Regions from separate parts of the Mycobacterium basiliense genome, predicted to be linked through region 2. Evidence: riboswitches for the same ligand, from Rfam matches in the RefSeq annotation. Region 2 holds a riboswitch; the other holds the start of a gene.

Region 1 (4,812 bases), 2.7 Mb from region 2:
CACACCCACTACGACGGTCAGGTGAGTTGGGACGGCTCACTCGAGCCGTCGAGCGGACACGGCGTGACAACGGTCATCACCGGCAATTGCGGCGTCGGTTTCGCGCCGGTTCGCCCCGGCAGCGAGGACTGGCTGATCAAACTGATGGAGGGTGTCGAGGACATCCCCGGTACCGCGCTCACCGAGGGCATCACCTGGGGCTGGGAGAGCTACCCCGAATACCTCGACGCGATCGGCAACCGGAAGTTCGCGATCGACGTAGGCAGCCAGATCGCCCACGGCGCCGTCCGCGCCTACACGATGGGTGACCGCGGCGCCCGAAACGAGCCGGCAACGCCGGACGATATCGCGGCCATGGGCAGGTTGGTCACCGAAGGTATCGAAGCCGGCGCGCTCGGATTCTCGACGTCGCGCACGCTGGCCCACCGCGCCATGGACGGTGAGCCGGTGCCCGGAACGTTTGCGGCCGAAGACGAGCTGTTCGGGCTAGGCCGTGCGATGGCGGCCGGCGGGCAGGCAGTCTTCGAGCTCGCCCCGCAAGGCGCCGCCGGGGAGGACATCGTCGGGCCTAAGAAGGAACTCGACTGGATGCGGCGGTTGGGCGCCGAGATCGACCGACCCGTGTCGTTCGCGCTGATCCAGGTCGACGCCGACCCGAACCTGTGGCGCGAGCAGCTGGCCCTCTCCGCGGACGCGCACGCGGCCGGCAGTCGACTGCACCCGCAGATCGCCGCGCGCCCGTTCGGGATGATGATCGGCTTCCAAGGCCACCATGCTTTTGGCCATCGGCCCACGTACCGCCGGCTCAAGGCCGAATGCAGCCGCGACGAGCTCGCGCAGCGCCTGGCCGATCCCGCGGTCAAAGCCGCGATCCTGGCCGAGGAGGATCTGCCTATCGACCCCACGGTGCTGTTCGACGGCATGTCCGCGTTCGTGCAGTACTCCCTGGGACGTCTTTATGCACTCGGCGATCCACCCGACTATGAGCCGACGCCTGACCGGACCGTCGCGGCGATCGCCGCCGCCCAGGGTGAGGACCCGTTGGCGACGCTGTACGACCTCATGCTCGAAGCGAACGCCAGCGCCATGCTGATGCTGCCGCTGTTTAACTACGCGGACGGCAACTGCGACGCGATCCGCGAAATGATGCTGCACCCTACGGGCGTGCTGGGGCTCTCGGACGGCGGGGCACACTGCGGCATGATCTGCGACGCCTCTTACCCCACTTTCTTGTTGACGCACTGGGCTCGCGACCGGCGGCGCGGCAGGAAATTGCCGCTGGAATACGTGATCCGCAAGCAGGCCCGCGATACGGCGCACCTGTTCGGCCTCACCGACCGCGGCACCATCGAGCGGGGAAAGAAGGCCGATATCAACGTCATCGACATGGCGGCGCTGCGACTGCATCCTGCGGCGATGGCCTACGACCTGCCCGCCGGTGGCCATCGGATCTTGCAGGGCGCAAGCGGATACACGGCCACGATCGTCAGCGGTGCGGTGACCCGGCGCAACGGCGTCGACACCGGGGCCCGTCCCGGCCGGCTGGTCCGCGGAGCGCGTTAAGAGACCATCCGATGAGCATGACCACCGGCGATACGGCCCGGACCCGCGATCAGGACGCGATCGCATTCGCCCAACTAGAGATCGAACGAATGTGGCCAAGGTTGTGGCAGCTTGCCTGCATGGTCGACCATGTCGCAGAACCCGGCGACCATTTTGAATACCGCTGTGGCCCATACAGTTCACTGATCATACGAGGCGAGGACGGCGTGCTGCGCGCTTTTCAGAATGCCTGTCGTCATCGCGGCAACTCGCTGTGCGTGGGCTCCGGTTCGGGGCTGCGTGAGTTGAAGTGCGGCTACCACGGCTGGACCTGGGACCTGGCCGGCACGCTCAAGCGAGTGCCCAACCGCAAGCGTTTCGGCTCGCTGAGGCTGTCCAACTTCCCGCTGGCGCCGGCCAGGGTCGACACCTGGGAGGGATTGGTCTTCGTCAATCTCGACATCAACGCGATCCCACTGATCGAATACCTGGACTCGACACCCGACGATATTGCCTGGTGCCATCTGAGCGACTTTCGCTGCTACGCCACCCTGACCGTCGAAATCGAAGCCAACAGGACATCCGGGTGCTCCCCGGGATCCAGCGTGGCTTGCGTCAGCCCGGCTTCACCCACCTGACGCTCTCCGGTGAAGAGCGGCGGGTGATCAACATGCACCGCAACCTGGAGCGCTACCTCGATCTACCCGAATCTGCGCGCATGAGCGGCGGAGACGCGTAACCGTCGGCGCCGCACGGCCTTGTGCGATAGATCACAGCAGCCCATCGGATCAGGCGGCGCATTCTCCGGGCTGTTCCCTTCGAGCGAATTTCGTCTTGCGAAGATATTGTGCGCGTGCATCTTTGACATCTACCCGGCCCACGTTCCTGCGCGCCAAGCCGCGAAATTGCTCGGGCCATCTTCGTTGCGCTGCGAAAATTGGGGAGTGACAAGCCAGCTGGTCACTGTGTATCTTCACTTCGCGTTACAAATAAATAGCCATTGACGCGATGCGGGAGAAACCTCGATGTCGAGGCGCCGTAGGAGCAATCTCCTCCCCGGGAATCTCTCAGGCCCCAGTACCGCACCGCCGAGGCAACTCTGGAGACAAGGATCGGTCGTAACGGCCGTGCCTTACCGAAGGTGTACGGGCGTCGCCGTCGCGCGAGGCCACAGACTCTCAGGTTTCAGGACAGAGCGGGGAGGGAGCAACCAGCCCGGTGCGCCCGGGCCCACTGGAACCGGAGTTGCCCCTTGTCCGAAATGCATGATCAGCCTTCTTGCGGCGCCACCGCGGCGTCGAGTTTTGTTCCGCGCCATATCGGCCCCGATCCCGTCGCGACCGCACACATGCTCGATGCCGTCGGGTACGCGAGCCTTGACGAATTGACCGATGCCGCCGTGCCGGCTCAGATCCGCAACTCCGCACCGATGGCGTTGCCCGCGGCGCGGACCGAGCAACAGGTGCTCACCGATCTGGCTGCGATCGCTGGCCGCAATACGGTCCGGGTGTCGATGATCGGCCAAGGCTACTCGCCGTGTGTTACTCCGGAAGTGCTGCGCCGCAATCTCCTCGAATCGCCGGCCTGGTACACCGCCTACACGCCCTACCAGCCGGAGATATCCCAGGGTCGCCTGGAAGCGCTACTGACCTTCCAAACCGTGATCGAAGACCTCACCGGGTTGCCGTTGGCCGGCGCCTCGTTGCTGGACGAGGCCACCGCGGTGGTCGAGGCGATGCTGCTGATGCGTCGGTCCAACAACAACCCGTCGGCGCGTCTCTTGGTCGACGACGACTGCTTTCCCCAGACACTTTCGGTACTGCGGACCCGCGCGGCGGCGGTGGATATCGAGATCGAACTTGTCGACGTCTCCGCGCCTTTGCCCGACGGCGACTTTTTCGGCATCGTACTGCAATCACCCGGGGCCAGTGGCGCCGTGCGCGATCTGAGCGCGCTGATCACCGCCGCGAAAGCCCGTAGCGCCATGTCCACTGTTGCGACCGATCTGCTTTCGCTGACCCTATTGACCCCGCCCGGTGAACTCGGCGCCGACATTGCAGTCGGTTCGGCGCAACGGTTTGGCGTTCCGCTGTTCTTCGGCGGGCCGCACGCTGGGTATCTGGCCGTGCGCAGCGGCTTGGAACGCGCGCTGCCGGGCCGCCTGGTAGGGGTATCCAAGGACGTCGACGGCGCGGCCGCATATCGGCTTGCCCTGCAGACTCGCGAACAGCATATCCGCCGTGACAAGGCCACCAGCAACATCTGCACCGCCCAGGCCCTACTGGCCAACGTCGCCGCGATGTACGCCGTCTACCACGGCCCGGAGGGATTGCGGGACATCGCGTCTCGAGTGCACGCGCACGCAGTTTCGGTTGCGGCCAGCCTGCGCCACGGCGGCCACACCGTAGTACACGACCAGTTCTTCGACACGGTGTTGGTCAAGACTCCCCAGCGCGCCGGCGAATTGGTTGCGCGCGCGAAAACCCTCGGGGTAAATCTGCGACTGGCCGACGCCGATCACGTTGGGATCAGCTGCGATGAGACCACCACCGCCGAGATCACCACATTGGTAGTCAAGGCTTTTGGTGTCGAACGGGTCGTGCCGGGCCGGTCGGGCCTCCGTTCCGGGCTGACCCGAACGACGCCCTACCTGCAGCACCGGGTGTTCCACGAACACCGTTCCGAGACAGCGATGATGCGGTTCTTGCGCAGGCTGTCCGATCGTGACCTGGCCTTGGACCGCAGCATGATTCCGCTGGGGTCGTGCACCATGAAGCTCAATTCCGCAGTGGAGATGGCACCCATCAGCTGGCCCAACTTCGCCAACATCCACCCACACGCGCCCGCCGAGCAAACCGGCGGCTATCGGGAACTGATCACCGGTCTGGAACGCTGGTTGGCCGAGATCACCGGCTATGACCGAGTATCGCTGCAGCCCAATGCGGGCTCCCAAGGTGAGCTCGCCGGCCTGCTGGCCATCCGCGCCTACCACGCCAGCCGTGGTGAGCAGCAGAGGCGGGTGTGTCTGATCCCGCAGTCGGCGCACGGCACCAACGCGGCGTCGGCGGTACTGGCCGGAATGCGGGTGGTCGTGGTGGGCACCGCGGAAGACGGCAGTATCGACCTCGCCGATCTGCGGGCCAAGATCAGCGCCCACCGCACCGAGCTCGCAGCCATCATGCTGACCTACCCATCCACCCACGGCGTCTACGAACCCGGCGTCACCGGTGTGTGCGATCTGGTTCATCAAGCGGGCGGGCAGGTGTACAT
Region 2 (4,812 bases):
GCTGGCCGGGATGTCGATCGGGGCGGTCTTGGACCTGCTGCGACCGGACTATCCCGACATCACGATCTCCAAGATCCGTTTCCTGGAGGCCGAGGGGCTGGTGACGCCGCAACGCGCCGCATCTGGTTACCGGAGGTTCACCGCGTACGACTGTGCGCGGCTACGCTTCATTCTCACTGCTCAGCGTGATCATTACCTACCGCTGAAGGTCATCAGGGCGCAGCTTGACGCCCTGCCTGACGGCGAGTTACCGGCCGTCGGATCTCCTTACGGCGTACCGCGATTGGTATCGCTCGCCGGTAGCGGCACTGGGACAGCAGGATCCGACGCCAGTGCTGACCCGGCGTCGGTATCGCCCACCCGCATTCGGCTCAGCCGAGAAGACCTGCTGGAACGCTCCGGAGTCGACGATGAGCTACTGACCGCTCTGGTAAAGGCGGGGGTGATCACCACCGGACCGGGCGGTTTCTTCGACGAACACGCCGTGGTAATCCTGCAATGTGCTCGGGCGCTGGCCGACTACGGCGTGGAGCCCCGGCACCTGCGTGCCTTCCGGTCGGCAGCAGACCGTCAGTCCGACCTCATCGCCCAGATCGCCGGCCCGCTCGTCAAGGCCGACAAAACCGGCGCGCGTGACCGGGCCGACGACTTGGCGCGTGAGGTCGCCGCGCTCGCCATAACTTTGCACACCTCGTTGATCAAGTCGGCAGTACGCGACGTATTGCACCGCTGAGGATTAGACTTTCTCCAATCGCTTGGTGTCGACGACTTCGGCGGCTATGCCAGCACCGTGTCGTCGCTCCAAGCGACGGTCTGACACGGCGGCATGTGCGGAGGGCGGACACAGATGGGCGAAGTACGTGTTGTCGGCATTCGCGTCGAGCAACCGCAGAACCAGCCGGTGCTGTTACTGCGCGAGGCCAACGGCGACCGGTATCTGCCAATCTGGATCGGACAGTCCGAGGCCGCAGCCATTGCGTTGGAGCAACAGGGCGTCGAGCCGCCCCGACCGTTGACGCATGATCTGATCAGGGATGTCATTGCCGCGCTCGGGCATTCACTGAAAGAAGTGCGCATCGTCGACCTTCAGGAAGGCACCTTCTACGCCGATCTGATCTTCGACCGCAACGTCAAGGTTTCGGCTCGTCCCTCCGACTCGGTGGCGATCGCGCTGCGCGTCGGGGTTCCCATCTACGTCGAGGAAGCGGTGCTGGCCCAGGCCGGTCTGCTGATTCCGGACGAGGGCGACGAAGACACCGGCAGCGCTGTCCGCGAGGACGAGGTGGAGAAGTTCAAAGAGTTCCTCGACAGCGTGTCACCCGACGATTTCAAGGCCACCTAGGCTTCGCACGGGTGCATCCCCGGCGCGGGGCCCCACCGGCATGTCGTCGGGGCCACCAACGTTACGGACAGGTCTCATCTCGCAGAATGCGACCTCGACACGCCTGCCGGATAGCGCCCGCGACGCCACCCACCGGCCATACTTTGATGGCGACTTGATGACCAACTGGCGGACCGATTTGGTCCAACAGCGTATGCTCTCAAGCACTCGGGCCTGAGCAAACGTGGTTGCAGCGGCAGCCATTGACGCAGCTAGTGACAAGAGCGCGATCGGCGAGAGGAAGCACCGTGAGCGAGCAGCCACGTCAAGAACAGCTGGATCTGGCGAGCCACGCAACCAACACAACCAACGGCGAGCCGGCGAACGCGCCGGTGCAGCCGGGGCTGTTCCCCGATGATTCGGTGCCCGACGAGCTGGTGGGCTACCGCGGGCCGAGCGCCTGTCAGATCGCCGGCATCACCTACCGTCAACTCGACTACTGGGCACGCACCTCGCTGGTTGTTCCGTCGATCCGCAGTGCGGCAGGTTCCGGAAGCCAACGGCTCTACTCGTTCAAGGACATTTTGGTTCTCAAGATCGTCAAGCGATTGCTTGACACCGGCATCTCGCTGCACAACATTCGGGTTGCCGTCGACCACTTGCGTCAACGCGGTGTGCAGGACCTGGCCAACATCACCTTGTTCTCCGACGGCACGACGGTGTACGAGTGCACATCGGCAGAGGAAGTCGTCGATCTGCTCCAGGGTGGTCAGGGCGTATTCGGTATCGCCGTCTCGGGCGCGATGCGTGAGCTGACCGGCGTCATCGCGGACTTCCACGGTGAACGCGCTGACGGCGGCGAATCGATCGCCGCACCGGAAGACGAACTGGCATCGCGGCGCAAGCATCGCGACCGCAAGATCGGCTGAACGCGCGCGGCCCACGGCGGGCCGAGTAAACTGGACGCCGCATCACCCCGCGCGGGAGAGTGCTGTAGCCGCCAGCTACAGACGCCGAAGGAGCAAGACCTCTCCGCCAACCTCTCAGGCACCCGGGACCGCGCGAGATCATGATGCCTCTGGAAAGCGGTGGTGACCGGCAGCGGTCCTCACCCGCCGATGGGGAAAGGTGCCGGCTAGCTCCCGGCGCCGAATCTCTCAGGCGCCTGACGTACGGGTAGAGACAGAGGGAGAGGGTCCCTAGTCCTTCTGCCTTGTAGGGCCTCTAGCAGGCCACTTGGTGCCCAGTCAGGAGTTCACCGTGTCCGATAATTCCACGTTCGCAGACCGCCACATAGGCTTGGACCCCCAGGCTGTCGCGACGATGCTTGCGGTCATCGGCGTCGATACTCTCGACGACCTGGCCGCCAAGGCGGTGCCGAAGGGCATCCTGGACAAACTCGCCGACGCCGGCACCGCACCGGGCCTGGACCGACTCCCGCCGGCCGCTAGCGAGGCGGAGGCGTTGGCCGAGCTGCGTGCGCTGGCCAACGCCAACACGGTGGCCGTGTCGATGATCGGGCAGGGCTACTACGACACCATCACCCCACCGGTTCTGCTGCGGAACATCCTGGAAAACCCCGCCTGGTACACGGCGTATACGCCCTACCAGCCCGAAATCAGTCAGGGTCGGTTGGAAGCCTTACTGAATTTCCAAACCATGGTGACCGATCTCACCGGCCTAGAGATCGCGAACGCATCGATGCTCGACGAAGGCACCGCCGCAGCTGAGGCCATGACCCTGATGCAGCGCGCAACCCGCGGCCCGGCAAAGCGGCTGGCCGTTGACGTCGACGTGTTTGAGCAAACCGCGGTGGTGTTGGCCACCCGCGCGAAGCCGTTGGGTATCGAGATCGTCACCGCCGATCTGCGGGATGGGCTGCCCGAGGGTGAATTTTTCGGCGTCATCGCCCAGCTGCCCGGAGCCAGCGGCCGGCTCACCGACTGGACCCAGCTGGTGGAGCAGGCCCACGACCGCGGCGCGCTGGTGGCCATCGGCGCCGACCTGTTGGCCCTGACCCTGGTTGCGCCGCCGGGGGAGATTGGCGCCGATGTCGCATTCGGTACCACCCAGCGTTTCGGTGTCCCAATGGGTTTCGGCGGCCCGCACGCCGGCTATCTGTCCGTGCACGCCAAGCACGCCCGTCAGCTACCCGGACGACTGGTCGGTGTGTCGGTCGACAGCGACGGCAATTCGGCCTACCGGCTAGCGCTGCAGACCCGTGAGCAACATATCCGTCGGGACAAGGCAACCAGCAATATTTGCACCGCCCAGGTGCTGCTTGCGGTAATGGCCGCAATGTATGCCAGCTATCACGGCGCCGATGGGCTGGTCGGCATTGCACGACGAGTGCATGGTCATGCCGAGACCATCGCCGGCGCGCTGGGCGACGCGGTGGTGCATGACAGGTTTTTCGATACCGTGCTGGCGCGGGTGCCGGGGCGTGCCGACGAGGTGTTGGCGGCGGCCAAGGCCAGTGGCGTCAACGTGTGGCGAGTCGATGCCGACCATGTGTCGGTGGCCTGCGACGAGGTCACCACCGACACCCAGGTGGCCATTGTGCTGGATGCCTTCGGGGTGTCGGCCGCCGCACCGGCCAGCGCCGACATCGCCACGCGCACTTCGGAGTTCTTGACCCATCCTGCGTTCACCCAGTACCGCACCGAGACATCGATGATGCGGTACCTGCGCGCGCTGGCGGACAAAGATATTGCGTTGGACCGCAGCATGATTCCGCTCGGTTCGTGCACCATGAAGCTCAACGCCGCTACCGAGATGGAGTCAATCACCTGGCCGGAATTCGGACGCCAGCATCCGTTCGCGCCGGCATCGGATACGCCGGGGCTGCGGCGGCTCATCGCCGACCTGGAAAGCTGGTTGACGGCCATTACCGGCTACGACGCGGTCTCGCTGCAGCCCAACGCGGGTTCGCAGGGCGAATACGCCGGGCTGTTGGCGATTCACGAGTACCACGCCAGCAGGGGAGAGCCGCAACGCGACATCTGCCTGATCCCGTCCAGCGCGCACGGCACCAACGCGGCTTCGGCCGCGCTGGCCGGGATGCGGGTGGTCGTGGTGGGTTGTCATGACAACGGCGACGTCGATCTCCATGATCTGCGCGCCAAGATCAGCGACCACGCCGATCGGCTGTCGGCGTTGATGATCACCTACCCGTCCACGCACGGCGTGTACGAGCACGACATCGCCGAGATCTGCGCGGCCGTGCACGATGCCGGCGGCCAGGTGTACGTGGACGGCGCCAACCTCAACGCGCTGGTCGGCCTGGCCCGGCCCGGCAAGTTCGGCGGCGATGTGAGTCACCTGAACCTGCACAAGACCTTCTGCATCCCACACGGCGGCGGCGGTCCGGGAGTGGGGCCGGTGGCGGTGCGTTCCCATCTGTCTCAGTTTCTGCCGGGCCATCCGTTCGCCCCGGAGCTGCCACAGGGGTATCCGGTGGCGTCGGCGCCCTACGGGTCGGCGTCGATTTT

The links. A riboswitch is a leader RNA that binds a small molecule or an ion and turns the genes downstream of it on or off. The one in region 2 is predicted to bind glycine.
Region 1: it holds a riboswitch for glycine, as region 2 does, so the genes downstream of both, gcvP (aminomethyl-transferring glycine dehydrogenase) here and gcvP (aminomethyl-transferring glycine dehydrogenase) in region 2, are expected to answer to the same signal.

The regions. Positions count from the first base shown of each region.
Region 1 covers NZ_LR130759.1:136,292-141,103, reverse strand. Annotated here, with positions in the region: gene MB901379_RS00705 (N-acyl-D-amino-acid deacylase family protein) at 1-1,563, shown strand, start outside; partial or broken gene MB901379_RS00700 (aromatic ring-hydroxylating oxygenase subunit alpha) at 1,575-2,117, shown strand; glycine riboswitch at 2,544-2,635, shown strand; gene gcvP (aminomethyl-transferring glycine dehydrogenase) at 2,804-4,812, shown strand, end outside.
Region 2 covers NZ_LR130759.1:2,835,833-2,840,644, forward strand. Annotated here, with positions in the region: gene ftsR (transcriptional regulator FtsR) at 1-733, shown strand, start outside; gene MB901379_RS12060 (bifunctional nuclease family protein) at 848-1,342, shown strand; gene MB901379_RS12065 (MerR family transcriptional regulator) at 1,630-2,250, shown strand; glycine riboswitch at 2,293-2,391, shown strand; glycine riboswitch at 2,392-2,517, shown strand; gene gcvP (aminomethyl-transferring glycine dehydrogenase) at 2,582-4,812, shown strand, end outside.